2 regions of the Pseudoalteromonas sp. APM04 genome follow, and region 2 is predicted to be linked to the other one. Evidence: riboswitches for the same ligand, from Rfam matches in the RefSeq annotation. Region 2 holds a riboswitch; the other holds the start of a gene.

Region 1 (15,725 bases), 1.7 Mb from region 2:
CTTCTAATGTCGGACGAGTAATCGTTTCTGAGTAAGCAAAACGTAACAACATATCATCTTCAACTTCAAACTTAGCGTTTAAGCTAGGAAGTAAGTTGGTGTAAGAGTTTTTAAGCGTAATTGGAACAGAAGCTCGTTGGCCGTTTGCATCTTCAATATAAACTTGGTCAAGGATTGTACCGTCTAGTGGGTTTTGAGCAATATCAACTAATGTAGCCTGGTTACCCGATGCTGTAGTTGTAGTTTCACTGTAGCGAACACCAACATTTACAGTCCATGGTATATCACCTAAATCACCTTGGAATACAAAGTCAGCATAAGCAGAAAATATTTCTTCTTCTATTTCAAAACTTGTACCTAACTCAACCGGCGTATAACCATTTAACGCTGCAAACGCTGCAATATTTGCATCTGCATCATCACCGCGGTTGGCTGACTGACCAGAAATAGCGGCATCAGATTCTAGGTACGATAAGTAATCATCTACGTTGTAACCAAAGAATGATGATGGAATACCATTAAACCAACCATTTGGTGTAACTAGATATGCTAAGTCATCTGGAACATCTAGACCGTAACCACAGTAGAAACAATTTGGTAAGCTTGGCGATTGGAATACTTTAGCTTCTTTTGTTCTATCTTGTGTATACACACCGTAGCGTAACTGAGTAAACGTTTCGCTATTTGGTGTATAGGTGAAATCTGCACGCATTTCTGTGATTTCATCAGTTCGTTCATCACCTCCACGCTCTACGTAGTGAGCACGAAGTTTACTTGAGTCTGCTTGAGTGAATGGGCCGTTAATTCCATCAGAAGATAACCCCGGTAAATCACCACCACCAGTGAAGTCATATGTATAACCGTTTGCGTAACCCATTACGGTGAAAACACGACTTTGATCGCCACTTAAATCTTCAGCTTTAGAAGTAGAAATATCAATATCTACTTTTAATTGATCTGTTAATTTCCAATCAGCATTAAAGCCAAAAGATTGAATTTTAACATTGCGGTCTAAACCTTGTTGAACAAAGTCAGTTGCACCTGAACCACCACCATTTGGATCGTCAAACGCATTGTGTGACCAATAAGTTACTGTTTCTGTTGATGGATCTACCTGAAAATCACGGAAGTTACCTGGAGTAAACCAGTTTGCATAGTTACTTACTTGAGACTCAACTTCAAATTTTGAATAAATACCGTCAAACGTTAAAGTTAGATCATCGCTAGCAGCGTATTGAAATACCAGTGTACCACTTGTGCGTGTGCGGTCTTCAACGTTTGATGTTAAATCTAAATTACGTGGTACCCATACATTAAATGCTTCTTTACCTGTACCTGCAGCAGCATCAAAGTCATTTGTTTGGATACGGTCGACACGGTAAAAGCCACGTGTATCAGCTTGGTTAATTTGTGCATCACGCTTTTGTACTGATAAAGAGGCTAGTACGCCTAATTTATCTTCCATAAAGGTGTCACTTATGAGGCCTGAAAATGCAGGGGTTGTGCTTTCAGATAAGCTGTCGTAAGTTGCTTTTACATTACCCACAGCTTTGAAACCGTCCAAATCAAAAGGCTTAGCTGTATTTAAATTAATGTATGAACCAATACCACCTTCTTGATTAGCAGCATTTGATGTTTTGTAGATATCTGCACCTGAAATTAGCTCTGAAGCAAGTGTGTCGAAGCTAAACTCACGGCCAGCTCTTTCCGACGCCATTTGACGGCCATTAACAGTAACCAGGTTAAACTGAGGGCCAAAACCACGCACAGATATAAGCTGACCTTCACCACCGCTTCGGTCAATAGCAACACCTGTAATACGTTGTAGTGACTCTGCTACGTTTTGATCAGGAAATTTACCAAGATCTTCCGCCGAAATACCATCAGAAACGATGAGCGCTTCTTTCTTATCAGAAAAAGAACGCTTAAGGCTACTTATTAAGCCGCGTACTTCAATGACTTCGATATCTTTTTCTGCTGTAGCTCCCTCTGCCTCTTGAGCTGCAACATGGCCGCTTGCCAGTACACCAGCGATAGCTAAACTGAGTGCGGTTTTCTTGTTGAACGATAACTTATTGTTAATTATCATTTTTTAAAAACTCCTGATTGTGTGTAGTTATTTTGTCGTTATGTTGATTGAATAGCTTCAAAATTATTTCAAATACTATTTATATTATAAATACTTTAAACAAAGCAAAAGTGCAACCTTTTCCTTAATAATACGTATCACTTCATTACTATTGATTTTCTTTTTGTTTTCTTTTAATTAACATTAAAATCAAATTAAGGTGTTGAGTTTAATTACGAAAATGCATAAATAATAACCTGATTATATTCTTCATCAGGCAATAAATTAGCTTTAGGATAATTTTCGCGATTTGGCGCATCAGGCCAATTTTGCGCTTCAAGGCACAGTGCTTGTCGCGGCTTAAAAGGAGCACCAACAAAGTTTGCTGTGTATAACTGCATGCCTGGCTGAGTGCTTTTGAGTGTTAAATTAATACCGGTTTGCTGCGACGTTAAAGTAGCCATGGTATGAAGGCTGTCGTCGTTTTCAAATACATAGCAGTGATCTAAACCATTAGCTGCATCTAATTGGGTGTGACTTTGCGTTAATGTATCTTTAACTAATTTTGGCGTAATGAAATCAAAGCAGCTATTTGCAACGGGGGCAGGCCCGTCCAATGGGATGCTGTGCTCATCAATGGGTAAATAGTGGGTCGCATTTACCTGAAGTAAATGGTTAGTAATAGTATCGCTGCTCTCAAGATTAAAATAGCAATGGTTAGTGAAGTTAACGAGAGTTTCTTTATTGCAAGTCGCTTTAAACTTAAGTAGAAGCTGCCCATTTTCTGCAGTAATGGTTTGCCATACTTTTAACTCTCCAGGAAAACCCTCTTCGCCATCCTCTGAGCAATAATAAAGCTCAACCTCACTGTCGGTTTGTTTGGTTACTTGCCAAAGTACTTTATTAAAGCCTTTAACGCCGCCGTGTAGGCTATTAGGGCCGTTATTTGCTTCCAGTTGATACTGCGAGCCAGATAAGTTAAAACGCCCTTCAGCGATACGATTAGCGTATCGACCTACTGTAGCGCCTAAATAAAATGGGTTTTCAAGATAGTACTGAGGATCGTCGACGCTAAGCGTCATTTCTTGGTTTTTAAATTTAATGCTTTTAATTATTGCACCAAATGGCAATATTTCGGCAGTTAGATTCTTAGAGTCACTAAGCCGTATAACCCGCATTGGTTCATCAATGGTTGTCATCGTCACGCACATTCCTCAAAAGTTACCTAGAAAACTATATTAGTTAGATAAGGCAGCTATATATATTATAAATAGTATATAACTCATATTGGTAACTCAATTAAAAAACGTTAAATTTTTTAATAAAATTTACAATTGCGCTATTTATTTAACGTTAATACTGACTACCTTTTTATAATTGGCTAAGTTGAAATGTGCGTAACACCGCAGTATCGGTTTGTAAATTAAGCCATATGCTTCTCAAGTGCTGCTTTTTCTTCAGTGCTCAAAGCTTGCTTAGCTCTTTCAGCAAAGTTATATCTGACCATTACAACCTTTCCAATTGCACAGCATTTATCATGCTGAAATGCCTCTTGCTTGAGTACAAAAGAGCTTTTTCCTATGTGATCTACAGACGTTTTAATCGTGATCTCGTGGCCATAAAATAACTCCCCCACAAACGACACTTCTATTTTGGCAATGATTAGTTTCCAGTCATGTGGGTTTAAGTCTGGCGTAAAAAATTTAAAAATAGGGACGCGAGCGGCTTCAAACCACACGGGGAGTACGGTATTGTTGATGTGTCCGAGTGCATCTGTTTCGCTAAAGCGCGGTATCACTTTTTCAATAAACATATTAATCCAAAAATAATTATACAAAGGTAAACCATGACGGACTTTATTCGCGTTTATGAAAACGCATTGAGCGATGATTTTTGCGATAACTTTATTAATACGTTCACGCAAAGCCCGCATGTAAAACAAGGGGTTACTTCAGGCGGTGTTGATTTAAAGAAAAAAGATAGCCACGACCTACACCTAAATAGTCACCCCGAATACGCAGAGCAATTAAAACATATACAACAAACGACTGCACAACATGTTTTTAACTATATTGAAGAACATATTTTTATGATGATTGGCGCATTTGGCTTAAAGGTTTATCATCCAAAAACGGGGGAAGTAGTGGATTTAACTCAAGAAAATTTTGATGAAGTGGGTAAGCCACAGCTCCCTGTCCTTGTGCAGCAAATATTTAGATTAGGTAATATCCAAGCGCAGAAATACGAGGTAAATAAAGGGGGTTATCCTTACTGGCACAGCGAAGTGTATCCTCAGTTACAACACAATGAAGCCCTGCATCGTGTACTTTTATTTATGTTTTACTTAAACGATGTCGAGGAAGGTGGAGAAACGGAGTTTTATTATCAAAACCGTAAAATAGCCCCTAAAAAAGGCACCATGGTGATAGCGCCTGGCTACTTTACGCATACACATAGGGGTAATAAGCCAGTATCAAACGATAAGTATATTTTAACCTCGTGGGTGCTATTTAACCGTGCAGAGCAAATATATGGTGCACCTAAAAGCTAAACCAATAAATAAGCCATAAGTAACACTTATGGCTTATTTATATATTTAGTAGACGACCTATTTAACCAAGTAGCTCGTCAAACATATCAAACAGCTTATCAAGCTCTTCGACTGTGTTGTAATGCATACAACCAATACGTACTACACCGCCTGTATCAAGCACGTTTAATTGCTTACATAAACCTTGCGCGTAAAAATGTCCATCCCACACACATATATGCTGTTTGCCTAAAAACTCTGAAACGGCGCGTGGCTCAAGCCCTTCAAATGTTAAAGCAAACGTAGGGGTACGTTCGTTTAATCGATCAAAGTCATCAATACCGTATAACTTTATACGAGGGTAATTAACCAAACGCGTTAAAAAGTGCTCACTGAGCGCCATCTCGTGCTGTTTAGTTTTAGCAAACGCAGCTGTTAGCTTTTCACAGCGTGTATGGCCATCATCAAGCTCGCTAATTGCAGCAATGTAATCAACAGCGGCAATAAAGCCTGCCATTGCTTCAAAGCTTTGGGTACCTGTTTCCCAACGTCCCGGCGCTACATCTTTAGCAGGCTCTACTTTGTAAGGCGTAAAACCTTCAAGATGCTCTTTTTTACCGTACACCATCCCTAGGTGTGGCCCAAAAAACTTATACGCTGAGCAGGCTAAAAAGTCGCAATCAAGGGCTTGTACATCAATAAGCTCGTGCGGCGCATAATGTACCGCATCAACATACACAAGAGCGCCCACAGCATGAGCTAGCTCTATAATGCGTTTAATATCGTTAATTGAGCCTGTGGTATTTGAAGCATAGGTAACAGCCACCAACTTAGTCTTGCTGTTTAATAAGCTTTCAAACTGCGTCATATCTAGGCTGCAATCGGCTTCATTAATCAAGGCAGTATTAACCTTAACGCCTTTATCTTCTGCGGCTTGCTGCCATGATGACACGTTTGAGAAGTGATCGGCGTTAGTAACAATGATCTCATTACCGGCTTGCCAATCGCGCGATATAGCTCGGCTAAAACTAAAGGTAAGGCTTGTCATGTTAGGGCCAAACACAATATTTTGAGCACTTGGCGCATTGAGTAAATCGGCTGCAGCTTGGCGTGCATTTGCCATTAGCTCAACAGTTTTATCGCTTGAAAAAAACGCGCCACCTAGGTTTGAGTTGTAATGCCCTAAATAAGCAGACATTGCATTAAGCACTGACTGCGGCACTTGAGAGCCACCAGGGCCGTCCAAAAATATCGGCGATTTACCATCAACGCTTTGCATTAATGCCGGAAACTGCTCACGTAATTGCGCTATATTCATGCTCATCCCTTAAGACGTAAGTACGAAGCAATCCAGGTAACCTGGTTTGCTGGCATCAACTTTGTTCATTGGTGTGGCGTTATGCCACACTTGACGGTCGTTTATAAGCGCAAACATGCCGTCTTTAATTTCCATTTTAAAACATGGCTCAGCTTGTTTGTTTTCGTATACAAGTAACTCGCCACCTTCTAAGTTTTCGTGCGAAACACCGCATATACATACATGATCAAAACCGTCTTGATGCACGCCTTCTGGCGCTGCTGGCGTATCGCTATCAATGGCTAACATTCTAAATTGATGTATTTCAATATCGCGATCTTCATCAATACCGGTAAGCTGGCAAAACTCACTGACAATACTTTTCATGCCATCTGATTCAAGTAGGCTTTGCTCTAAATTTTCGTAAGTACGTTCAACGTTACCTTGAAACGTATTAATCGAATCGTCTTGAACAAATGCTTTGGCAGCTTGCAATTTTAGCTCACCATTTTGAAATTTAATTACTGAATAACGACGCTTACGAAATTCGCCATCTGCATATGGATTTGCAGGTAGGTTATCAAAAGAAGGCTTAACCAAATCAATATTTGCTTGGTTAATAAAACGAAGTTGCAGTAAATTCTGGTTGTTTAATGCAGTCATGAAATCTCGCCTAAAATAATGAGAATGTTAAAAGAGATTTTAATGCATATAGCGAGGAATTATTGCTTTATTATCTAACTTAAATGTAAAAAAATACTTAATTTTAATTCAGTATAAGGCTATTAAAGCATGAATAATCTAAATTATATTTAAACAATAAAAAACCCGCCGAAGCGGGTTTTTTATTCAAACTCTATAAATTAAACAGCTTGCTGAATAATTACGTTGTCTGCTTTTTTAGTGTACTGAGGCATACGGTGGAAGTTCAAGTAACGGTAAGTATCTGCTGCCGTTGCATTGATTTTCGCTGCATATTCTTGGTACTCAGCCGGAGTAGGTAATTTACCTAAAATTGCCGCCACTGCAGCAAGCTCTGCTGATGCTAAGAATACGTTTGCGCCTGTACCTAAACGGTTAGGGAAGTTACGTGTTGAGGTAGAAACAACCGTTGCTTTATCTGCAACGCGTGCTTGGTTACCCATACACAGTGAACACCCTGGAGTTTCAATACGTGCACCAACACGACCAAAGATACCGTAGTAACCTTCGTCTGTAAGTTGGTCTTTATCCATCTTCGTTGGTGGAGCAACCCAAAGCTGTGTTGGAATACGACCAGTAAAGCCATCTAATAATTTACCTGCGGCACGGAAGTGACCAATATTAGTCATACAAGAACCGATAAATACTTCATCGATTTTCTCGCCTGTAACGTCAGATAGTAAACGCGCATCATCTGGGTCATTCGGTGCACAAAGTACCGGCTCTTTAATATCAGCTAGGTCGATTTCAAGTACGTGCTTGTATTCCGCATCCGCGTCAGCTTCCATAAGTTCTGGGTTAGCTAACCAATCTTGCATTGCAGTAATACGACGCTCGATTGTACGAACATCGCCGTAACCTTCAGAGATCATCCACTTAAGCATAACAATGTTAGACTCAAGGTACTCAGAGATAGACTCTTTAGAAAGCTTAACAGTACAACCTGCAGCTGAACGTTCTGCTGATGCATCTGATAGTTCAAATGCTTGCTCAACAGTTAAGTGCTCAACACCTTCAATTTCTAGTACACGGCCAGAGAATTCGTTGATTTTACCTTTCTTCTCAACCGTTAATAAGCCTTCTTTGATACCGTAGTAAGGAATTGCATGAACAAGATCACGTAATGTGATACCTGGCTGCATTTCACCTTTAAAGCGAACCAAAATAGACTCAGGCATATCAAGTGGCATAACACCTGTTGCTGCTGCGAATGCTACTGCACCTGAACCCGCTGGGAACGAAATACCTAATGGGAAACGAGTATGTGAATCACCACCAGTACCTACGGTATCTGGTAATAACATACGGTTTAACCACGAGTGAATTACACCGTCACCAGGGCGAAGTGAAACACCGCCACGGTTCATGATGAAATCAGGAAGCGTATGGTGCGTGTTTACGTCAATTGGTTTAGGGTAAGCAGAGGTATGACAGAATGACTGCATTGTTAAATCTGCAGAGAAACCTAAACATGCTAAGTCTTTAAGTTCATCACGTGTCATAGGACCAGTAGTATCTTGCGAACCTACAGTAGTCATTTTAGGCTCACAGTATTGGCCTGGGCGAATACCGGCTACGTTACATGCTTTACCAACCATTTTTTGCGCTAGTGTAAAGCCTTTGTCTGACTCTTCAGTCACTGCTGGTACTTTAAATACATCAGTAGCACCTAAACCTAAAGATGTACGTGCTTTGTCTGTTAAACCACGACCAATGATAAGTGGAATACGACCACCAGCACGAACTTCATCAAGGATTACGTCAGACTTAAGTTCGAAAGTAGAGATAACATCATCAGTACCATGGCGTTTAACAACACCTTCGTATGGGTAAATATCAATTTGATCACCCATGTTGAACTCGTCAACATTTAATTCGATTGGTAATGCGCCAGAATCTTCCATTGTGTTAAAGAAGATAGGTGCTATTTTGTTACCTAAACATACACCACCAACACGTTTGTTTGGTACAAATGGGATATCATCACCCATAAACCAAAGCACAGAGTTAGTAGCAGACTTACGAGAAGAACCAGTACCTACAACGTCACCTACATAAGCAAGTGGTAAGCCTTTAGTTTTTAATTCTTCAAGCTGTACGATAGGACCTACTTCACCTGCTTTATCTGGGTTTATGCCATCACGCTCATTTTTTAGCATTGCCAAAGCATGAAGTGGGATATCAGGACGTGACCATGCATCTGGTGCAGGTGATAAGTCATCGGTGTTTGTTTCACCCGTTACTTTAAATACAGTAACAGAGATTTTTTCAGCTACTGCTGGCTTATTTGTAAACCATTCAGCTGCAGCCCAAGATTCGATAATTTGCTTAGCAAACGCATTGCCTGCTTTGGCTTTTTCTTCTACGTCGTAGAAAGCATCAAACATAAGTAATGTGTTTGAAAGGCCTTTTACTACGATTGGCGCTAATGATTCGTCATCAAGTAGGTCAATCATTGGCGCGATGTTGTATCCGCCTAGCATTGTTCCTAATAATTCAGCTGCTTTTTCTTTAGAGATAAGAGAAGTAGTCGCTTCACCTTTAGCTACAGCGGCTAGGAAGCCTGCTTTGATATAAGCAGCGTCATCAACACCTGGTGGTACACGATTGATTAATAAATCTAAAATGAATTCTTCTTCACCTGCCGGTGGGTTTTTTATTAATTCAATAAGATCAGCAGTTTGCTGAGCATCTAATGGCGCTGGTACGATACCTAACGCGGCACGTTCTTCTACGTGTTTACGATATTCTTGTAGCACAATATTGCCCTCTTGGTGACGTGAAAGTATTCGGTAGCGCTTCATGCGCACTTGTTACCCAATACTTATAGTATTCTAACGCGTAATTATAAAGCTTTTATAGATAGATGAAAATCCATCCAGTTACACAACTGATTATACCGACTATAAACACTATGAATAGTAGTTGCGGGAAATTCTATTCCCATGAATACTTATTAAGTAATAATCATTACTATTTAGGTAGACAAGCATAAATAGCGGCCATAAAAAAACCCAGCATAAGCTGGGTTTTTATAATAAAAATAATCTATTAACGTAAAACTTTTACTGTTTTGATTGTTTTGATGTGCGCTTCAACACGACGATTCTCTGCGTGTGCAGCGGCTGTGTTAGCTTCATTTTTAAGGCGCTCTTCACCTAAACCTACCGTAGTAATGCGGTCAGATGCAATACCGTCAGCTATTAATTGCTTAGCTACCGAATCAGCACGCTTTTTAGATAGCATTTTGTTGTAAGTCGCTTTACCTACTGCTGAAGTATGACCTTCTAAAAGCACTGTTGTATCTGGGTAATCTTTTAAGAAAGATGCAACTTGATCGATGTCGTCTAAGTAACGCTGTGATACAGCAGCTTTGTCGTTAGGGAACGTTACTAATAAGCTCACAGTTACTTCTTTATCTTCATATAAAGTACAACCAGTACCATCAACAGCATCTGTCATTGGTGTATTAGGACACTTGTCATCAGCATCTAAAATATTGTCATTGTCGCTGTCTACTGGCTCAACCATAACTTCAACAACCTCTGGCGCAGGCTGTACCGGCTCAGCAGGCATAGTGTTTTGTCCAAAGAAATAGTTAATACCTAATTTAGCGCCAACATCTGTGTAACCTTTATCAATACCTTGGTATACAGCAGTTTCAACGTTAGCGAATAAGTTGTCAGTAATGAAGTGTCTGTAACCAACACCTGCATTTAAGAACGTGTTGTCATCAACAACGTCCATTGATTTAATACCAACTAAACCGTAGAAAGGACCGCCATCTAAATGGTAAAGCGCATCAATACCAAAACGGCTACCGTCGATGTTGTTACGGTTACCAGCGGCTTTGTCGAATGCATTGAAATCAAGATCTGCATACTCTAAACGAGCACTCCAAAAATCGCTGAAGCGGTAACCCGCTTCAAGACCAAAGCCAGTCGACTCGTTTACGTCAAGACCAGCCTGTGCGCTCATATTTTCCCAAGACGCATCGTAGTAGTCGCCAAATGCGCCAATGTAGAAACCTTCTTGCTTGTCAGCAGCAAAAGTAGATACGCTAGTTGCAGCTAACGCAATTGCAATAGTTAGTGATTTTAATTTCATTGTTTTCTTCCCATTTTAACAACTAATAAATTGTGGCTAATTAAGTACTAGCTCACTAAGTTTTATACAGACTAACTCAACTTTTGTTAATCAATACTTAACGAAAAATAAAGTTTATAATTTTTTTCAATGCGATATAACGATATCCAACAAATCAGTTTAGGTGAAATTTAAAACTTTACCTAGCTAGAAACCAACTAGTTGATCATATAAATCGATAATCTGCAGAAGACACAAAGACAACTCAATCAATTGTTCTTGCTCACAATGAAACTAACTTATCTTTATGTTTAGATAGTAACACCGGAATTTGCTTTGCTCAATCAATGAACATCTCTGTGCTAAAATATCGTTATTTATAATCATTAACTTATCTATTTTTACAACACTTAAGTACCACAAAAAGTTTTATAGTCGGTATCATTTGACGGTACCTCTTGAAATTCGGCCATATCATCGCTGAACAGGTACGGTTTATTAGCTACTTTTACAAAACGGCTCATCAGTTTACTTGAACCAAGCTCATTATATTCAGCTAATATTGTTTCAATTATATGATTTCGCGGAATTATACGTGGATTGGCTGCTCGCATGGTTTTGTAGCTATCGTTACTTGTTCGGCTTTGCCACTTATTCGCCCACTCAATTAATTCTTTTGGAATAGTTGCATTGCCATTCACAAACTCCGTCAGTGCATCAAAAGTATTGGTGTAATCAAGATGATGTGCTTGCAATAATGTTAGTAGCTCAGAAACAAGATCTTTGTCGCCCTCTTTTGCACCAGCCAGGCCTAATTTTTTGCTCCACATTACTGTAAATTGAGTATTAAATTGCTCTGAAAAATGATGTATAACTGGAGTAAGTAATGACACAGCTTTTTCTTCATCATCGCTAATTAATGGGATAAGGCTTTCAGCTAAGCGAGCACAATTCCAACTCGCCATATTTGGCTGATTACCAAAAGAGTAGCGGCCTTGCTTGTCTATAGAGCTAAATACGGTGTCAAAATCAAAGCTATCCATCATTGCACACGGGCCATAATCTATAGTTTCGCCACTTACGAGCGTGTTATCGGTGTTCATAACGCCATGAACAAACCCAACGCGCATCCAATTAATAATCAAGTTCACTTGATTGCTAATGACTGCTGTCAAAAAAGCGATATACCGCTCAGGACCTTCACTCGTTATTTCAGGGTAATGGCGTTTAATTGCTAAATCAGCTAATTTTTTTAATCCCTCAGCATCGCCTTGGGTTGCTAAGTATTGAAACGAGCCAACACGAATATGGCTGCTTGCTAGGCGAGTAACAACAGCCCCTGGTTGAGGCGTATTACGGTAAACCGCTTCGCCGGTACCAACCACAGCCAAACAACGAGTAGTGGGAATACCTAATGCGTGCATAGCTTCACTCATTACGTATTCACGAATAGCAGGGCCTAATGCACATCGCCCATCGCCACCTCTAGAATACGGGGTAGCGCCTGAGCCCTTTAACTGAATGTCCCACAGCTGGTTTTTATCGTCATTTATAGCACCAAGCAAATGCGCTCGCCCATCACCCAAGCGCGGCGAAAAATGACCAAACTGGTGCCCAGAATAACCAAGCGCTACCGACTTTATTTGCTGTGATTCATTGCCTGCAAAGGTACTAGGACGCAGCTGCGGCTCAACACCTATATTAAACTGCTTTGCTAACGCTTCGTTCCACAAAAGCAGTTGCGGAGCTGCAACGCTTGATGGTTGATCTTCTATTGCGAAATTATCTGCTATGTCTGTGTATCTCGGCACTAGTTTCATGGTTAATTTCCTGACTGTTGACGTATACCTACGCGATTGTCACCCACACCATAGGCCACAATTAAACTCAGCTCTTGCATACTTAAACCACTTTGCTTTTGCATTTCGTTAAAAAATGCCTGCGCAGCAGTGAGTGATTTTTTAGTTTGCAGCCCACCATCAATAATTTTATGTGCCCTTAGGTAACTTTCTACATCTCGCGAAAGTAAAAAAGTATCTTTACCAAGCGCTCTTAAGGCATACGGGCCAGTATTTCCACCCAAACGGGCGCCGTGTTTTTTTAAATATGCCCATAAACCAATAATGTCATCGCTTGGCCAGTTAGCTACGAACTTGCTAAAACTGCCATATTCCTGTGCTATTTCGTGGATCATGTAGGCATTTTCAGGAATTGTTTTCACTTTTTTATAATTACGAATAATACGCTCATCACTCGCTTTTTGCTCGAGCATATCGGGCGGCATCATTAATAGCTTATCAACGCTGAATTCCCAAAAAACCTCTCTAAAGCCCGGCCATTTGCTGTTTATTACCGACCAGTAAAAACCACTTTGAAAAACTTTTCGGGTAAATTCTTCAAGCCAATCGTCGTCACTTAATGCGCTTAATGCTTTTTTAGATAAGGGTTTTGCGAGTAATAACTTAAGCATTTTTTCAGAGCCTTTTCGCTCTACTGCTCGCTTATAAATATCGCTAAATTTTTCCATACTTATTAAATACCTCGCTGCTCATAGGGTTAGTTTACGAGAAAAGCAGCCAATACGTAACCACCCACATTTTCGATGAACTAATCTGTATCCTGCAACTTGACACCTAGACGGCTAAAATGTTTTAATCGCCGCAATTACCCTATTTAAATTGTATTTTGTTAAACCTTTTGCGGTTAAACAAAATACAAAGGGCTAGAAGAGGTGCGTTATTCAGGTAGCGTATGTTAGGAGCGCAAACTCCAGTGAGCATACGTCAGGGGAATACCGCCGAGAGGTAAACGCTTTTGCGAAGCAATTACTTCGGGCGACTAGGTTGAATCCTAGCGACTGTCACCAATAGCTGTTTTAAAACAGCTTATTAGTTTGGTGGAGAGCTTCTGGTCTTAAATAATAAGGCCGTGCGCCCTATTATTTTAAGCCCATTCGCTCTTCGAATACTGTTCGAACGACGTTAATGCGGCTCACATCATACAGCCCCTTTAATATCTCGAACACCTTATAGGTTCGTAAGAGATGATCAATAATTTCAATTTAGATGACTACGCACTGTGGACAGCGCTTGTTACGCCGTTTGATCAACAAGGTAATGTTGACTACGACACGCTCACAACACTTGTTAGCGAACAAGAAGCAGCACACAACGGTATTTTACTGCTCGGTAGCACAGGTGAAGGTTTAGCCCTTACGCTTAATGAGCAGCAAGGCATTGTTGAGCATGTGTGCCAATTAAAACCCAGTGTACCGCTTATGGTTGCTGTTGGTGGTAGTAATTTAGCTCAACAAAAAGAATGGGTTAGCTACTGTAACCAATTACCTATTCACAGCTACTTATTAGGCTCGCCTCTTTATGCAAAACCAGGGGCTGTAGGTCAAACTCTTTGGTACGAAAGCTTGTTAAACGAAAGCGCGCATCCGTGTATGTTGTACAACGTACCTGGGCGCAGCGGTGTAAGCATTCCTATCGAAACCATTGAAAACTTAAAAGCGCACCCTAAACTGTGGGCTTTAAAAGAAGCCAGTGGCAACATCACCCAATTTGAAGCATACCGACAAGCCGCGCCTAATTTAGCGCTATACAGTGGCGACGATGCACTTATGCCCTACTTTGCCCAAGCAGGTGCAAAAGGCTTAGTATCGGTTGCGGCAAACGCGTGGCCTTTGCAAACACACGAATTTGTAAAACGCAGCTTAAGTGGCCAACACCCCAATTTATTTGCTCAGTGGACTCGCGCTATTAATAGCCTATTTGCTGTAGCAAACCCTATTCCCGTTAAAGTGCTAATGCACCAACAAGGCCGCTTAAGTAGCCCGTTGCTGCGCCCGCCTTTAACGCATCTTGAGTTAACGCAAACCGATTGCATTACCACTGCAAACGACACCATTTTATCTTGGCATTAAATACAGGTTTTTATAATGAGCTGGTTAGAACTACTAAATAATTTAGAATCCGGCGCAGTACGCGCAGCATCACAAAACGAAAGCGGCCAATGGGAAGCTAACGTAGAAGTAAAACAAGGCATTTTAGAAGCCTTTAAAAATGGCACTAACACCGAGTTTGCAGGCGGGTTTGTTGACAAGCACAACCTTGCACCGCAAGAGTTTAGCACTGACGACGGCGTGCGTATGGTACCAGGTGGTTCAAGCGTTCGTCGTGGTGCCTACGTAGCTAAAGGCACTATTATTATGCCACCAGCGTACGTAAATATTGGCGCATACATCGACGAAGGCACTATGGTTGATAGCCACGCGTTAGTGGGCTCGTGTGCACAAGTAGGTAAAAACGTACATTTGAGCGCAGCCGTTCAACTTGGCGGTGTACTTGAGCCAATCGGGGCAAGCCCAGTTGTGGTTGAGGACGATGCGTTTATTGGCGCAGGTTGTGTCATTGTTGAAGGCGTAGTGGTTAAAAAAGGCGCGGTACTTGCACCAGGCGTGCGCTTATCTGCAACCATTCCGGTATACGACTGCGTTAACGAGCGTCAGCTAGATAAAGGCGAGCCAATTCCAGAATACGCAATTGTAATACCTGGCTCTCGCCCGGCGTCTAACGAATGGGCACGTGAGCAAGGCTTAAGCATGTCGTGTGCGTTAATTGTTAAATACCGCGACGAACAGAGCGATGCATCATTATTGCTAGAAGAGGTTTTACGATAATGAGCTTTTTGAGCACGCCAATCAAAACCGCTGTTAATACGCTTACACAGCAGCTTGATACTCCTTTTTTTGTTTACGACTTAGATAAACTAAACGCACACCTTACGCGCTTAGTTGCGCAAACCGATGTAAAACTTTGGTATGCAGTAAAAGCGAACCCGCTTTCTAAGATTATTCAAAGCTTAGATAGCGCAAGCTTTAACTTTGACGTAGCAAGTAAAGGTGAACTTGAACAAGTCCTTGCACAAGGTATTAGTTCGCAGCGCGTGCTCAACACAGGGCCTGCAAAGAGCTCTAAACAAATTAAACACTTTATTGAGCGCGGCGTACGTATTTTTGTTGCCGAAAGCCTCAATCA
Region 2 (15,725 bases):
TAGTTAAACTCGCGTTTTCTACCCAAGCAAATGTTTTAAAATTACTAAAGTTAGCTGATTTATCGTAATCCCAATCTGGGGTTTGAGTACAAGCGCTAAGTAGTGCTAGTGCTGCAACAATAAGTATATTTTTCATTACGTTAGCTCCAATAAAATGCATTACCTTAAAATAACACACCTTATATAAATGTGTATTATTAAAAGGTTCTAAAAATTAGTTTAGTGTGATGAATATGAATGACTAATTAATGCTAATTAGCCACTCAAAAATTTAATGCTCTACTTCTATCCAATCTTTTTCATCTACCCAGTTTTGTGCGCCATCTTTTACCGAACGAATCGGCACAATGTAGTCACAACTTATTTGCGGCTTAACTGAGGCAAATATAGGCACAAAGCCAAAGCTCAATGCGGTTTCTATAATTGCTTTTTGGTTTTGCGGGTCAATGTCGGCCGCTTCATCAATATAAATAGGTATACGGTACAGGTTTTGTTCCTGATCGCTTAATAAGTAACGAATAAACAACATGCCACACAATAACTTAATAGTAATACGTGTGCCATTTGAGCCGGCTGAGTCTATTTTTTCAAAGTGTTCGGTTTCGCCAGCGCGGTTTACCACTTCAAAACGAATATCGAACAAGTCAGTTAATGTAAGGCCTGCTTTGTCTGAGGCGAGTTTTATTAAGTGATCTTTTGCTTCGTTTACTGCGCTTTCGCTGTAAGGTTCTTGGCTCAATAAATCAAGGGTGTCGCCTTGTTCAAACTGATGCGACGTGCTGATAATGGTATCAATACTATCAACCAGCATTTTGCGTGGTATTACGTTAATTTTAAACGCTTGAAGGTTAGAAATACGGTGCTGGCTTATGCCTTTATTAAAGCTATTCATTTCGCGGCGAAGGCGGTCTAAATCTTCACGCAAGCCCTTAATCGTGGCGGCTACTTCGGTTAGTGCTACACGGCCTTGGCGCTCAACGGCATCGCGCTCGTTATCAAGGTTATGAAATGCGCTAATCAACTTTTGGTATTTAGTAAATTCGTCGTTTTCGTTATCGAACTTAGTAATGCCTGCGTTATATACGTGCAAATAGGTATTACGCACGTTTATGTCAAAGTTGCGAAGCTCTTGGCAGTCTTTATTGAAGTGATGTACTAAATCACTTAAGTTATCAAAGTCGACTGTTATATCAATCATGTACGGGGTCACTTTGCCGCTGTATAAATCAAGCGTGTGATCAATTCGCTCACTTTTAACTTGGCGAAGGCGTTCGGTTTGGCGATTAATTTGTTCTTGCTTAGATTTAATTAACGAGCGTCTGTCTGCAATTGAGCCACTATTTTTTTGAATGTCTTGCAGGTAATCGTCAACTTGTTCGCGCTCTGCTAATAATTGCTCTTTTAGCATGGCTTGCGCGTCTACCGACTGCTGCATTACTTCAAATTGCTCTAAACGTTTTAGTGCTCCCTCAAGACTCATTAGTTCATCGTAGAGTGCGTCTTTTTCTTTTTGTTTATCGGCAACATTGGCTGCCACTTCGCGCTGTTGTTTAAACTCTTTTAACGAGTGTTCAAGCGCACTTAACTGCGCGGTTAATTGCTCTTTGTTTTCGCCGCTTTGCATTTGTACTGGCGAAAGCTTTTTAAGTTTAATACTTGCGCCTGGCAAAGTAAGCACACCGCCTTTAACGTTATGGCTTAATAAGGATAAAAATTCCCCAAAGGCATCTTCGTCATCAATGGTTATATCGCCATTAGTGGTGGTGGCAAACGAAAGTAAGTCGGGGTTTAAGAGTCGCGATATTTCTTCCACTTCTTTAAGCGATAGGTCTTCGCGCATACGGGTGAACAAATTAAACTCCAGGTTTTTAAGCTGCAGTTTTAAGCTTTTAATTTGTTTTTGCGTTTCGCTAATGCGGTAATCAAGCGTGTGCAAGCTTTGCCCTTGTGCGCTGGTAATAGAGTGCGAAAGCGACTCGTAGTCTTGCTTAAGTTGGCCAAGGTTGGTTTTAATTGTGGCTTTATTTACCAGTTCAAACTCGCTTTTAAGGGCGCTGTAATCTAAAAACCATTGCTCAATTTGAGTTTGTTTGCGCTCTATATCGCGCGATTGCTGTACGTATAGGCTTTGTTTTTGCTCAAATTCGTGCTTTTCGTGTTCAATGTCTTCAAGTGCTATACCCAGTTCATTAAGCTGCTCTTCTTGGTAGGTGTCAAAGTCAATGAGTGCTTGGTCAATTTTAGGCGCGTACGCTGCTAATTTACCTTTAAGCACGGTTTGATTTTCAAGCATTGATTCAAGTGCGCTTATTGGCTCTTGCATTGATTCAAGGGCTTTTAATTCGCGCTTAGCCCGGTTCACTTTGTCAAACGAGCGACGCCATACTTCGTAAAAATCAACCTTTGAGTTTGACATATGGCGCTCAAACACTCGCAGCATAAAGCGTTTAACATCGCTTGCGCCCAATTTGTGTAAGTTAAGAATACGCCTAAAAATTTCTTTATAAATAGCGGAGTCTTGCACGTTATTAAGCGGGATCATTTTTAAATTAATGTCGCCGTCAAAGGGCGTTGCGCCGCCGGTAAGCAGGGCGTTTAGCTCTTGTGCTTTTAGCTCAATAGGATTGTAATTAAGCGACTTTAAATGATTAAACAGCTTGGTAAATTTAATTATGGTATTACCTTGCGTGTACTGTTCTAAATCGAGCTTGCCCTGATAACAAAAGTACTGGTGCGCGTAACCGGCTATTTTACCCAGACCCGCTACACCAATAACCACCGAGCCATGGGGGAGGTTAGCTTCAAGTAAAATGTACGACTGATCCGATGAAAAATAAAACTTACGGGTTTCATCTAAATCGTGCCCGTCCCATTCGGTAAGGCGTAAATCGTTTATTAGCGGAAATTGTAGGGCGTTAATAACCGAGCTTTTACCGGTATTATTTGGCGCACAAATAGAGCTGCTTTTATCAAGCGGGATCACACACTTTGCATAACCTGCGGTATTAAGTAGGGCGAGTTTACTCAGTCCGTATAAGTTGTTCATTCCTCGTCCTCCGTCATGTAGGTTTCTTCGTTTACTTCCATTAATGCATCAATGTAGCGGTGAATAGGTGCTTGTAGCATAAAGCCGCCTTCTACTTCACGGGCAAGACCTAAACGAACCATACGTAGGTAAACATCTTTTCGTAAATCTGAGCCCGAAAATATCTCAAGCTGATCAAACAAGTGCTTGTTTATTTGCACTAAGGTTTGCATCAGTTCTAAATCGTTTACTTCATCAAACAGGGCGCGCATTGGGTCTTTACCGGTATTGGCAAAGTGCTCAATTAAAATGTAAATAGTGAGTGCGATAGCGCGAGATATTTTACCCATATTTGGCGTACTTTCGTCGCTGGCAAAATAGTAAAAGCCACGGCTATCGTGTTTTATGTCGTGGCCTAATGCGGTAAATAGTGCGCTGTAAGATTCAATGTGTTGGTCGAGTTCTTGCCACATTACGTTGTCTTGTTCGCAAATGTGGTAACCCGCAGTTAATTTTTTATTGATTGCTTGCAGGTGAGTGAGTTCTTCTAGGTTTATATGTGTCATGGTAATTACTTATCTGCCTCAGTATTAGGCTGAGTTGCTGAATCTGATGCCTGAGAATTAAATGGGTAAAGTGAAAAGTGTTGGCCGGCAATTTTAACTCGGGCTTTTTCATCGCTTTGACTAATTTCAATGTCGCTATCACTGACTAATTTTTGATATAAAAAGAGCATTTCGTCGGCGTCTAATTCGGGGTAGCTTTCATCTAAAAACTGCAGCAGCGGCTGTGGTTTTTTACGTTTTTTGTTAAAGCGTTTAGCAAAGCTTGTTTTTACATCGTTGTAGTCAGGAATGTTAGGCGTTACAAATGCCGGTACATCTTGTTGTTCGGGAAGTTGATATTCTTCATGTTCAAATTCTACCAAGCTTGCCATGTACGCGACAATATGGCGTTGTTGCCCAAGCGAATAACGCTGAGAGTCGGTTACAAAATTAGGTTGTACAGCGCTTAGCATGTTATCTACGCCATTTTTACGTACAAGGCCGAGCACTTTGGCCGCTTGGCGTGTAACTAAGTTATTTCGGCGTAGCTCTTCGCGCAGGGGCATGAGCATATCGGCACTTTTACGTAAACTCTCTCGGCCCATAAGGTTCATTTCGAGTATGCGAGTTCGTAGCTGTTCTAGCATGCGTTTGTCGGTGTATGCTTTACCAGAGCGTTCAATAAATTCGATTTGTTTACTGATTTGCTGCTCTATTATTGTAAAGCAGGCATGAAAATCGCCCCTAATATCGACCATTTCAAGCATGGGCTCTATATATTCGTCAAAGGCTTCAATTACTGCTTTGTAGCGTTTTTGTAGTGATTGCACCGCATTGTTTGATTTAGCTTGTTCAACAATATTTAAAATGGCGTTTTCGTTGTGCGCGTAAAGTTTCATTATTTTACGTACCCGATCATCCATAATACGGCTAAATCGGCGTAAATCGTCAAAGTCTTCCATGCTACCAGCGTTATCTAAACGATTACCTAAACGGGCAAGATCGTCTACTAACACGCTAATTTCTTGTGCTAAGCCCAAATGCTCTTCTTGCAGTAAAAAAGTAGCAAAGTCAGCAATTGCACGGTTAATTTCAAGCTGTGATGATTTAGCCAGTGGAATTAAAATATCTTGATTGAGCAAACGGTTTGTTTCTTTGTAAATGCGCTCGTTGTTCCACGTGGGTTGTTTTTGCTTTATCGCATTTTGCACGTCTTTTAGGCTAAAGTCGGCCATTTTAAAACGTTTAAATAGTAGCTCTAAAACTCCCCAATGTTCGCTAAGGGTATTTAGTCGCTTTTTAGCTGGGATCATAAGGTGTTACAACATCCTAGTAATTTATTATTGAGAATTTAGAAGCGTCTCATTATTACGTATTCTAATTAATCTAGCCTGTATATGGTATTCGTTTTTAAGACTATTTAATAATAGTTTTTGTATAGCCGCAGTGCTAACATTCGCGCCGAAAATAGGCACGTCGAGAGGGACTTTGCGTGTGTTCTTTAAAACAATATCAAAGGTTATTTAATACCCATGGTTTCCACGATTATTCTAACCCTGATAGCGATCGGATTTTTATTGATTGTTATAGAAGATATCATCCATGTAAATAAAGCTAAAACCACGCTTTTTTTTGGCACGCTTTGCTGGATCCTCCTGTTTATTTTCCCTTTGCATGGGCAAAGCCCAGAGCAAGTACAAGAACTCCTTAACGAAAATATTTTAGAGATAGCATCGCTGTGGTTGTTTTTAATGGCCGCCATGACCTTTGTTGCTTATTTAAATTCAAAAGGGTTTATCGAAAATATTGTGCACAGAGTAATGCCAACAAGTATTAGCGAACGCAAGTTGATGTTTTTGGTTGGGGTCTTTGCGTTTTTGTTTTCGTCGGTTTCAGACAACGTAACGGCTACGTTAATATCGCTTGCTGTAGTTATGTCGTTAAAACTACCGCCTAAAAAGCTTATAAAATATGCCACACTTATTGTGTTTGGTGTTAACTCCGGTGGTGTGTCGTTAATTACCGGTGACGTAACAACCTTAATGATATTTTTAGATGGCAAGGTAACCATTGCTAACTTATTACTGCTTATTGCGCCTGCATTTATTAGCGTTATGCTGTTAGCAGCAATGCTAAGTGTTGGCATGAAAGGGGATGTAATCTTTTCAAAGTCTGGAAAAAAACGCATAGAAAAAACCGATATCACCATTGCAGTTATTTTTGTATCTACAGTTATAAGCATACTTGCGCTAAGTGTAATTTACAGTGTACCGCCTTTATTAACTTTTTTATGTGGCCTATCAATCATGTTTTTAGTGGCGCAATTTTTAATGCGCAAAAAAGACATAAACAAAAATATTATCGACTACGTACGCGACATAGAATACGACACCTTACTGTTTTTCGTCGGGGTTTTATTATTGGTAGGTGCATTAAAAGAGATTGGAATGCTAAGTAAGTTTACCGACCTTTACACCGTTATGGCGCCACAGTACGCTAACTACTTAATGGGTATTTTGTCGGCCGGGGTTGATAACGTACCGCTCACTGCTGCTTTACTAAAAGCTAATATAGTGATGAGCCAGCAAGATTGGTTATCGTTTACTTATGCAACCGGTGTTGGCGGATCTATGTTAATTATTGGATCGGCTGCGGGTATTATTGCTATGAGTAAAGTAAAAGAGCTAACTTTTATGAGTTACTTACGTTTGTCGCTCTATTTGTTAGTAAGTTATACCGTGGGTTATGCGGGCGCGTATTACATGGGCGGGTTTGTTTAAGTTTTGCTTAACAAACCGCATTAAAACGCTTGACAGCTAGACGTCTAAACGTTAACTTTCAAACCCCACTTTATAGTGGGGTTTTGTTTTATTAGCCATTGGTTAATACAACATTCAGAAGAGGTGCGATACTTAGGTATTTAATGGTAGGTGACGAACGCCCATAACCATTAAAGAGGGAAGTACTCGCCGAGAAAACCAACGTTACGTCGATGTTGTTTTTCGGTTTATGGGGCTGAATCCTCAAAACTGTCACCAATCTAGGTGGAGAGCTTCTGGCAGTGGATTTACCTTCAAGCATTCACTTGCCAAGTTCTTCTTGTTTTATCGCGGTTTGGATACCGCAAAAGGAGACTAAATGACTACCCAATCAGTGCCGCAAACAGTATCGGACGTTAAATCAGATTACATCGTTGCCAAATTTGGCGGAACCAGTGTGGCTAACTTTGATGCGATGAGTCGTTGTAGCGAAATTATTGTTGCCGATAAAAGCGTGCGTATTGTTGCTGTGAGCGCCAGTGCCGGCGTAACTAATCATTTGGTTGCACTGTGTAAATCAAGCATTACCCCAAAGCAGCGCCAAGAACACATTGACGGCGTGCTAGCCATTCAACACGCTATTTTAGATGAGTTATCGCTTGATGCCGATTTAGCCGTAGGTTTTAACGAAACGTTAAAAGCATTCCAAACGCTAGCGCTTGAAATACTGACAACTGATCAGCAGCACGATGAGTTACTTAGCTTTGGTGAACGTTTATCGTCGTATTTATTTGCGCAAGTGCTGCGTTTAAAAGGCTTAAATGCCGATCGCTTTGATGTACGCCAAGTACTTAAAACAGATAGTCAGTTTGGAAAAGCAACGCCAAATGTAAGCGCAACAGCACAAGCTGCTAAAGAATATTTGATCCCACTGTTAGATGACCAAGTTATTGTAACCCAAGGTTTTGTTGGTAGTGACGAATTTGGACAAACAACAACGCTTGGCCGTGGTGGATCTGACTACAGTGCCGCTTTACTTGCTGAGGCAATAAACGCCAAAAGCGTACATATTTGGACTGATGTTGTGGGTATTTTTAGTACCGATCCGCGATTATGTGTAAAGGCATCGCCCATTGCTCGCTTAAGCTTTGATGAAGCCGCTGAAATGGCTACCTTTGGTGCAAAGGTATTGCATCCTGCTACTATTTTACCCGCTAGCCGTAGTCATATTAATGTGTTTGTTGGTTCAAGCCGCGAGCCTGAACGTGGTGGTACGTGGATAGAGCGTGAAAAATCGCAGCAGCCAGGAATTCGCGCGGTTACCCAGCGTAAAAATCAAATTTTGCTCACCCTTAAAAGCCCTGAAATGTTATTGGCTAGCGGCTTTTTAGCCCGTGTATTTACTATTTTAAGCGAGTTTAATATATCGGTTGATTTGGTAACTACGTCTGAAATTAGTGTAGCAATAACGCTTGATAATGCGCCTAACGCGTCGCGCCCAGAGCTCGACCAAGCGTGTTTAGATAAGCTTGCTGAATTTTGCCATGTATCGGTTGAAAACAACTTAACACTGGTGGCACTTATTGGCTCTGAGATTCAACTTCGCCAACACGAAATGAACTTAATGCAGGTATTAAGTGACTTTAATATTCGCTTGATTTGTCATGGAGCAAGTAAGCACAATCTATGCTTTTTAGTCGAACAAAGTGAATCTGATAATGTGGTTCAGGCTATTCATAGTCGTTTGTTAGAAGCTTAACTAGCAATACCAATTCGCAATAATACTTAATCATTTTTAGGGGCTAAAAGTGTCGCTATCTGCATTAAAAAATTCTCATTTAGAACAACTAAATAACGAATTTTTTGCCTAGCTATCAACACGTTTATCTATCCTCAAAATAGATCACTTAATTTAGCGGGTTGGTATAAGCGAGACATCGGGTAACAAAAAGCACCGCCAGCCGGTGCTTTTTTTATGCACTAAGGTTAAATCAAACGTCTCTGTTAGCGTGTTTACTACTTGGCTGCTTGTGGTCAAGTTTACTAAGGTTAATTCGTTAAATACGTTGGGGCTAAGTAATTTGGCAATAGGGCGACTAGTTGCTTTAGCTAATGACTCTTTTAATGTCCAAATTCTAAAAAAGGTATTGGCTTGGCTTTGCGTATTAGGTTGAGACGTAATTAATGTAACTTCGTCTGTGTGGTAAAAATGCTTGGCTAGTTTTTCAAACGGGCGCGTTAAGCTAATTTTTTCAAGGTCGAAGCCAAACGTCTCGCTTTCTAAATTTAAAGCAACCCCAACAAAACCATGAGAGTGCGATATACACGTATTAATAACGCATTCGTTAATATGCAGCTCTAATTTAGCTGTGGATTGGTTAAAACTTGTGTTAATGGCATTTAATGGCACATTTGAAAATTCAGGGAAGGTGGATTTTACAAGCAATTTTAAAAGTAAGCGGCTTGCTACATATTCTTTTTTAGCTATTTGGTTTTTACGGCGGTTAATAACGGTTAATTCAAATTCGCTGAGTAAGCTCGCCAAGTTGTAATTAGCCAAACTAAGTGTATTAGCGTCGAACAACAAAACGGTACTTTTGCCTTTAGGTAAATTGGCAAAATCTGTTGGTGTTATGGTTAAGGCGTTATTAAAAAAATGTGCGGTCATATCAGCTCAAAAAGTAAAAAGTCGTTGTTATTGTGAGCAGTTAACGCGACAAACAAAGGCTGAATACAATTTTATTACTCAGCTGGCATTAAATATGGTTTAATTCACAACAATCAAAATAATAACAGATTTGTAGATGTATGGCACAAATGCGTGATGGGTTTCAAAGCCGACTTGGTTTTGTTTTAGCCGCTGCTGGCGCGGCAGTGGGTTTGGGTAATATTTGGGGATTTCCTACACAAGCTGCTAATCATGGCGGTGGAGCCTTTTTACTCGTCTATTTTCTGGTTATCTTTTTATTGGCTTTACCGGCGCTATATACCGAGCTTTATTTAGGCCATAACGCACAAGCAAACCCGGTAAAAGCGCTGGGTGACGCATGGCAAGATAGCAACCGTAAAATAGGTGCAGCTGCGGGCTATATTGGCCTTGCGGGCGCTGTAGTTATGTTGAGTTTTTATTCAATTGTGGCAGGCTGGATGCTGTCGTACGCAATTGAGCCTGTTACAACGTTTGTTGGTTTGCACAGTGTGAGCGAGTTTTTACACAGTGACTCGCAAGCCCGTAATTTTGTATTTACACCATTAATGCTTATTTTAACGGCCTGCATTATTTTAAAGGGGGTTAAATCGGGTATTGAAACTTGGTCGCGCCGACTGATGCCTATGCTATTGGTGTTACTTGTTGCGCTAATTGCTTATATAGCCACTTTGGATGGCGCAAGCGAAGGCTTTGCAGCGTATTTAATGCCTAACTTTAGCCAAATACTCGATCCAAATTTAATTATTGCCGCTATGGGACAAGCGTTCTTTTCGTTGTCGTTAGGGGTGGGGTGTATGATGATTTACGGCTCGTATTTACAGCCTGATGCCAATTTGCCAAAACTAACGGCAAGTGTTGCATTACTTGATACGAGCGTTGCATTTTTAGCTGGTTTACTTATTATTCCGGCTATTTATGTTGCACAGCATAATGGCGTTGAGGTATTTAGTGGCGGTAAATTAATAGGTGAAGGGCAGCTTATATTTGCTATTTTACCTGAGTTATTTAATACCATGGGAGAAATAGGGTTACTGGTTGGTTTATTGTTTTTTGTTTTGATGTCTATAGCGTCTGTGACCTCGACTATTTCGTCTACTGAAATTCCGGTTGCGTTTTTAGTTGAAAACCACAATGTAAACCGAACTAAAGCCACGTGGTTGGTAAGCTTAGTGGTTTTAATATGTGCGAGTGCAATTATAGTAAACTTTGATTGGTTATTTGGTTTAGTTATTATGGTATTTACTCAGTACCAACTTCCGTTAATGGGGTTATTTTACTTTATAACGGTTGGCTGGATGTTCAAACGAGGTAATAAGTTACACCAAGCTAGCACCGGCGCGCATTTTTGGTTTGCCCAGTATATTCGTTTTGTATGCCCAATATTAATGACCTTGGTGTTTGCAAACGTCGCGTTTGGTTAATGACTTAATGCAACGAGACTAAAAAGCCTCCGTCGGGGGCTTTTTGCATTTTAAAATGCTGATCGTGATATTTAAAATATTGATATAGCTTACTTACGCCTAGCTGCTTTTTTGTAATGTTGAATATTCGATGAAGGTAGGTACCAACATCCACTGTTTCAGAGAGTCCAGTTTTTGCATGTTGTGTGTTTTCAACGGCTTCTTTCACCAGTGCTAAATGGTAGGTATCAACAGAGGCAATACTTTTATTTTTTACTTTGGGTATGGTGTTTTGTTTACCTAAAATATAAAAATCATCAAAGTAGTGTTTAGCGCTCGCTGTATTATTACCAAACCCTATTACTTTTTTACCATTTCGTCTTAAAAAGTGCACTAGCGCAGCAAAGTCAGAATCAGATGAAGCGATTGCAAAAGTGTCAATCGGCGAGACATACAATGACTCCATAACCCCGACAGTTAACGCAATATCGGCAGCATTACTTTTCGATTTTACAAGTTTTTCTTGGTACACCATTTCTATAGCAAAGCGCGAACATATATTAACCCAAGGTTTCAGCTGTACAGCCCCAAAGTTGCCATATGCTTTTTTAACCTCAATATGTTCAAACTTAGCCATTATTTGCTCTATATATTTATGGCTTATATTTTCTGCATCTATGAATAACGCTGTTTTTTCCATTTAAACACCTGCTAAAAAAGCCATTAAATATAACTAATTGATACCACTGCAATGCATATTTTGGCAAGTGTAAATGGCTATAAATGTTAATTTTTAAAAACGGAGTTAGTAAGCGGTTTACTCTGTTCAACCTCAAGAGCATTTGTAATGGTGGTGTTTGCTATTTCGTTGAGCGCTTCTTGAGTAAAAAAGCCTTGATGCCCGGTGATCAGAACATTTTTAAAACCAACTAAACGAGAAAATATATCGTCTTGGTTTATTTCGTCGCTGTGGTTTTTAAAAAACAGTTCGGATTCTTGCTCGTATACATCTAGTCCTAAGTAACCTAGTTTTTGTGTTTTAAGTGATTGTATGCAGGCTTTGCTGTCGAGTAATGCACCACGTGAGGTGTTGATAAGCATAACGCCGGGCTTCATTTTAGCGAAAGCATGTTCATCGATTAAATGATGGGTTTGATCGTTTAGTGGGCAATGCAGCGAAATAATATCGCTTTGGGTAAGTAACGTGTTTAGGTCGGTAATGGAGTAGTTACCCGGTATTGCATTTGGGTCGCACACTAAAACGTTTGCGCCAAATCCATTGAGTATATTACACAGTGCTAAGCCAATTTTTCCGCACCCAATAATGCCCACTGTTTTGTTATGCAAATTAAATCCAAGTAACCCGTTTAGATCAAAGTTGTCTTCGCGCACGCGGTTGTAGGCTTTATGTGTTTTTCGGCTCAGTGTAAGCATAAGCGCAATACAATGCTCAGCTACGGCTTCTGGGCTATATGCTGGTACACGCAAAACATGAATGTTATGTGCTTTTGCCGCATCTAAATCAACATTATTAAAACCGGCACAGCGCAGTAATATAGTATTTACACCTTGGGCTGCTAATAGCTTTATAACTTGAGCATTAACTGTATCGTTTACAAATACACACACTGCATTGTAATTGCTTGCTAACACCGCAGTTTGCTCGTTAAGCGATTGCTCAAAATAGGTTATTGCTAAGCTATTATGAGGTGTAATGCTTTGTTCAAAAAAAGGTTTTTCGTACTTTTGCGCGCTAAAAAAAGCAATGTTCATGGTGTGGCTCCAACAATTTGGTGCGTTTAAAATAGTAAACCTGTTTAAATTAAACTACGTTACTGCCATGCGCTCAAGTAGCGATTACTTTTTATTTACAGCGCTGTGCGCCTATTTAAAGCAGACATAATGGGTGTTGCTTTTATGTCACTTGATTCAACGGCTTTTTGTAGGTGTGTTTCGATAACCTGTTTAAGTGTTTCAGGTTTAGTACGCGGTGCATAGCGTGCGACTAATTGACCCTGTGAGTTAATTAAAAACTTTGTGAAATTCCATTTCACTGCACGGTTTTGTGAAATACCGCGGGTATGGCATTTTAAATAGCTAAATAAAGGGTGAGCGTCTGGGCCATTTACCATGACTTTACCAAATACTTTAAACGAAACACCAAACTGCATTTGGTAAAAGTCTCTGATAGCTAAATTATCAAGTGGCTCGTTTTGCCCAAACTGGTTACATGGGAATGCAAGTACCGTAAAGCCACGATCCTTGTACTCTTGATATAGCTTTTCGAGAGCATTTAATTGCATTGAAAAACTACATTTACTGGCTGTATTGACAATGAGTACGGTTTTGCCTTTTAACTCGCTTAAAGAAAAATTCTCACTGTTATAAAGTGGTGCATTAAACTGATAAATACTATCCATTGGTTACCTACTTAATTTCCAATTGGTGGAAATTTTACAAAGACTTTCATTCGCTTTTTTGTTGGCCGGTTGACATAATCGGGACCTAGTTTCTAAGTTAGCAGTTAAATAGGTCATTTTTATGTCAATGAAAGTCGCATTTATAGGTTTAGGCGTAATGGGTTACCCAATGGCGGGGCATTTAGCCAATAAAGGGCATAGCGTATGTGTATTTAATCGTACGCAATCAAAGGCGCAAAGTTGGGCTGAACAATACAAAGGAAGCGTTGCAGATACCCCACGCGAAGCTGCTCAAGGCGCTGATATTGTGTTTATGTGTGTGGGTAACGACGACGATTTACGTTCTGTAGTTTATGGTGACAATGGCGTTTTGGCGGGTATGTTACCGCACACCATATTAGTTGATCACACAACAACCTCTGCAGAAGTTGCCCGCGAAGTAGCTGCAAAAGCGGCGCTGCAAAATATTGACTTTATCGATGCGCCAGTGTCCGGCGGACAAGCCGGTGCAGAAAATGGCGTTTTAACAGTAATGGCTGGTGGCATTGAAGCCGTATTTGCAAAAGTACAGCCTGTAATGGCGGCGTTTAGCCGTTTTAGCCAATTGTTAGGTGGCGTAGGCTCGGGCCAGCTTTGTAAAATGGTTAATCAAATTTGTATTGCCGGTGTTGTACAGGGTTTAGCCGAGGGCTTACATTTTGCTAAGCAAGCAGGGCTTGATGGCGAAAAAGTAATTGAAACCATTTCTAAAGGTGCTGCAGGATCGTGGCAAATGGAAAACCGCTACAAAACAATGTGGGCAGGTGAGTACGAGTTTGGTTTTGCCGTAGATTGGATGCGCAAAGATTTAGGCATTGCGCTTGATGAAGCTAAAAACAATGGTGCTACGTTGCCAATGACTGCAACGGTAGACCAATATTACGCTGATGTACAAGCACTTGGCGGCGGCCGATACGATACTTCAAGCCTACTTGCACGAATAGAGGCGCTGCATAAAAAATAACTATTTGTGTTTTAAATTAAACAGGTTCCGCGTTTAACTTGTAGACGCGAAGCTTGCCTGTTTAGCGGGTAATGCCCATAAGTGATTTATTCACAAAAAGGGTAAGGGTCGCTGCGCTTTTAGAGGCAGTGATAGTGTTAAAAAGGTTGTTGTTGGTTCATGTTTTCTCATTTACTTCTCATTCGTTTCTCTTTGTGCAAAAGTTTTTTATTTTAAAGCTTCGCTTTTCACATCAGCAAGCTCTTCATCTTCCGCTAAGGTGTATATATGGGTTTTACTTTTAGATGCGCAGCTTGCTGGCGTGATGGGCAAAACCCGTAAAGTGATTTATTCACAAAGAGGATAAGAGGCGCTGCGCCTTTAGAGGCAGTGATAGTGCAAAAAAGGTTGTTGTTGGTCTCCCCCTGTGTCAGGATAGTTGTCGCCTCTAACATTTAGCAGAGGCAAATAAAATGAAACGTCAATTTACACAAGAGTTTAAAGTTCAAGCTGTTGAAAAAGCATTATCTCAATGTGATGATGTTCGCTTAGAAGATATTGCAGATGACTTAGGTGTCGGTTATTCAACGTTACAACGTTGGATAGCACTGGCAAAAAAGCATCAACTTGAAATACACCAGACGGGTAGCCAAATGACAGCAGAAAAACGACCACAAGACTGGAGTTTAGAAGAAAGACTCAACGCAGTAATTGAGTGTGGAAGTTTAGATGAAGCCGCCATAAATGAATACTGCCGTAATATAGGGCTTTATCCGCATCATATTCAGCAATGGAAGAAAGACTTAGTAACACCACCTTCAAATAAAACAGTAAAGTCAGACAGTAAACAGCTTAAGCAAGAAATAAAGCAACTGCAAAAAGAACTGAATCGCAAAGATAAGGCCTTAGCTGAAACTGCCGCTCTACTTGTACTCAAAAAAAAAGCGGATGCACTTTGGGGTTTCAACGAGGACGATTAACAACAGCGACTGAGCGACATGAATTAATAACGCTTATCACAAACGCACAGGCTTCAGGGGCAAGGAAAGAAAAGGCATGTGAGTTACTTGGACTGACACTAAGAACCGTTCAGCGGTGGATTGAAGCAGACGATATGACTGACAAACGGACGAGTACGAAAAAACAGCCGCCTAACCGTCTCACAGAGTTAGAGCGGCAGCGCATTATTAATACGGCTAATTCAGCCGAATATGGGCATTTACCGGCCAGTAAAATAGTCCCTAAGCTGCTTGATAAGGGCATATGGATAGCGTCTGAAAGTTCGTTTTATCGTGTCATGAAGGCACATAACTTATTAACGCATAGAGAAAAAGTAAAGCCAGCTAAGCCGATAAAAAAGCCAAGAGTATTGAAAGCAGTGCGTGCAAATGAAGTCTACACTTGGGATATCACCTATTTACCAACGAGCGTAAAAGGGCAATTTTTATACTTATATTTAGTGATGGACATTTTTAGTCGAAAGGTTGTTGGCTGGCAAGTTTACGACTCACAGTTAAGTGAATTAGCCGCAGATTTAATGAAGGATATTTGCAGTCGGGAGCAAATAAAGCGCGAGCAAGTTACGTTACACTCAGATAATGGCAGCCCAATGAAAGGCGCGACATTACTGGCAACATTACAGGAGTTAGGGATTGTGCCATCATTTAGTCGACCGTCAGTAAGTAATGACAATCCATACTCTGAGTCGTTATTTAAAACGTTAAAGTATCGCCCAGAATACCCAGAAAAGCCATTTGAAGATATAAGCGCAGCAAGAGAATGGGTAAGTGGGTTCGTTGATTGGTACAATAATGAGCACCTACACAGTGGTATAAAATTTGTGACGCCAAACCAACGTCATTCAGGTTTAGATAAAGAAATATT

The links. Region 2 has a riboswitch for lysine ahead of lysC (lysine-sensitive aspartokinase 3). Riboswitches for the same ligand answer to the same signal wherever they lie in the genome.
Region 1: linked by a shared signal. The riboswitch ahead of dapA (4-hydroxy-tetrahydrodipicolinate synthase) and the one ahead of lysC (lysine-sensitive aspartokinase 3) in region 2 are both predicted to bind lysine.

The regions. Positions count from the first base shown of each region.
Region 1 covers NZ_CP094441.1:3,220,446-3,236,170, forward strand. Annotated here, with positions in the region: gene MTP24_RS14870 (TonB-dependent receptor) at 1-2,089, opposite strand, end outside; gene MTP24_RS14875 (aldose epimerase family protein) at 2,302-3,267, opposite strand; gene MTP24_RS14880 (acyl-CoA thioesterase) at 3,492-3,881, opposite strand; gene MTP24_RS14885 (2OG-Fe(II) oxygenase) at 3,915-4,619, shown strand; gene MTP24_RS14890 (cysteine desulfurase-like protein) at 4,681-5,916, opposite strand; gene MTP24_RS14895 (2OG-Fe dioxygenase family protein) at 5,926-6,558, opposite strand; gene acnB (bifunctional aconitate hydratase 2/2-methylisocitrate dehydratase) at 6,759-9,356, opposite strand; gene MTP24_RS14905 (OmpA family protein) at 9,649-10,704, opposite strand; gene MTP24_RS14910 (protein adenylyltransferase SelO family protein) at 11,094-12,503, opposite strand; gene MTP24_RS14915 (DNA-3-methyladenine glycosylase I) at 12,506-13,210, opposite strand; lysine riboswitch at 13,402-13,598, shown strand; gene dapA (4-hydroxy-tetrahydrodipicolinate synthase) at 13,727-14,611, shown strand; gene MTP24_RS14925 (2,3,4,5-tetrahydropyridine-2,6-dicarboxylate N-succinyltransferase) at 14,627-15,367, shown strand; gene MTP24_RS14930 (PLP-dependent decarboxylase) at 15,367-15,725, shown strand, end outside.
Region 2 covers NZ_CP094441.1:1,422,136-1,437,860, forward strand. Annotated here, with positions in the region: gene MTP24_RS06715 (DUF4136 domain-containing protein) at 1-136, opposite strand, end outside; gene MTP24_RS06720 (hypothetical protein) at 272-3,046, opposite strand; gene MTP24_RS06725 (hypothetical protein) at 3,043-3,591, opposite strand; gene MTP24_RS06730 (hypothetical protein) at 3,597-4,883, opposite strand; gene nhaD (sodium:proton antiporter NhaD) at 5,103-6,350, shown strand; lysine riboswitch at 6,461-6,633, shown strand; gene lysC (lysine-sensitive aspartokinase 3) at 6,709-8,088, shown strand; gene MTP24_RS06745 (4'-phosphopantetheinyl transferase superfamily protein) at 8,242-8,997, opposite strand; gene MTP24_RS06750 (sodium-dependent transporter) at 9,138-10,460, shown strand; gene MTP24_RS06755 (NYN domain-containing protein) at 10,465-11,139, opposite strand; gene MTP24_RS06760 (2-hydroxyacid dehydrogenase) at 11,226-12,212, opposite strand; gene MTP24_RS06765 (glutathione peroxidase) at 12,308-12,859, opposite strand; gene MTP24_RS06770 (NAD(P)-dependent oxidoreductase) at 12,981-13,862, shown strand; one part of gene MTP24_RS06775 (IS3 family transposase) at 14,315-14,795, shown strand; one part of gene MTP24_RS06775 (IS3 family transposase) at 14,795-15,725, shown strand, end outside.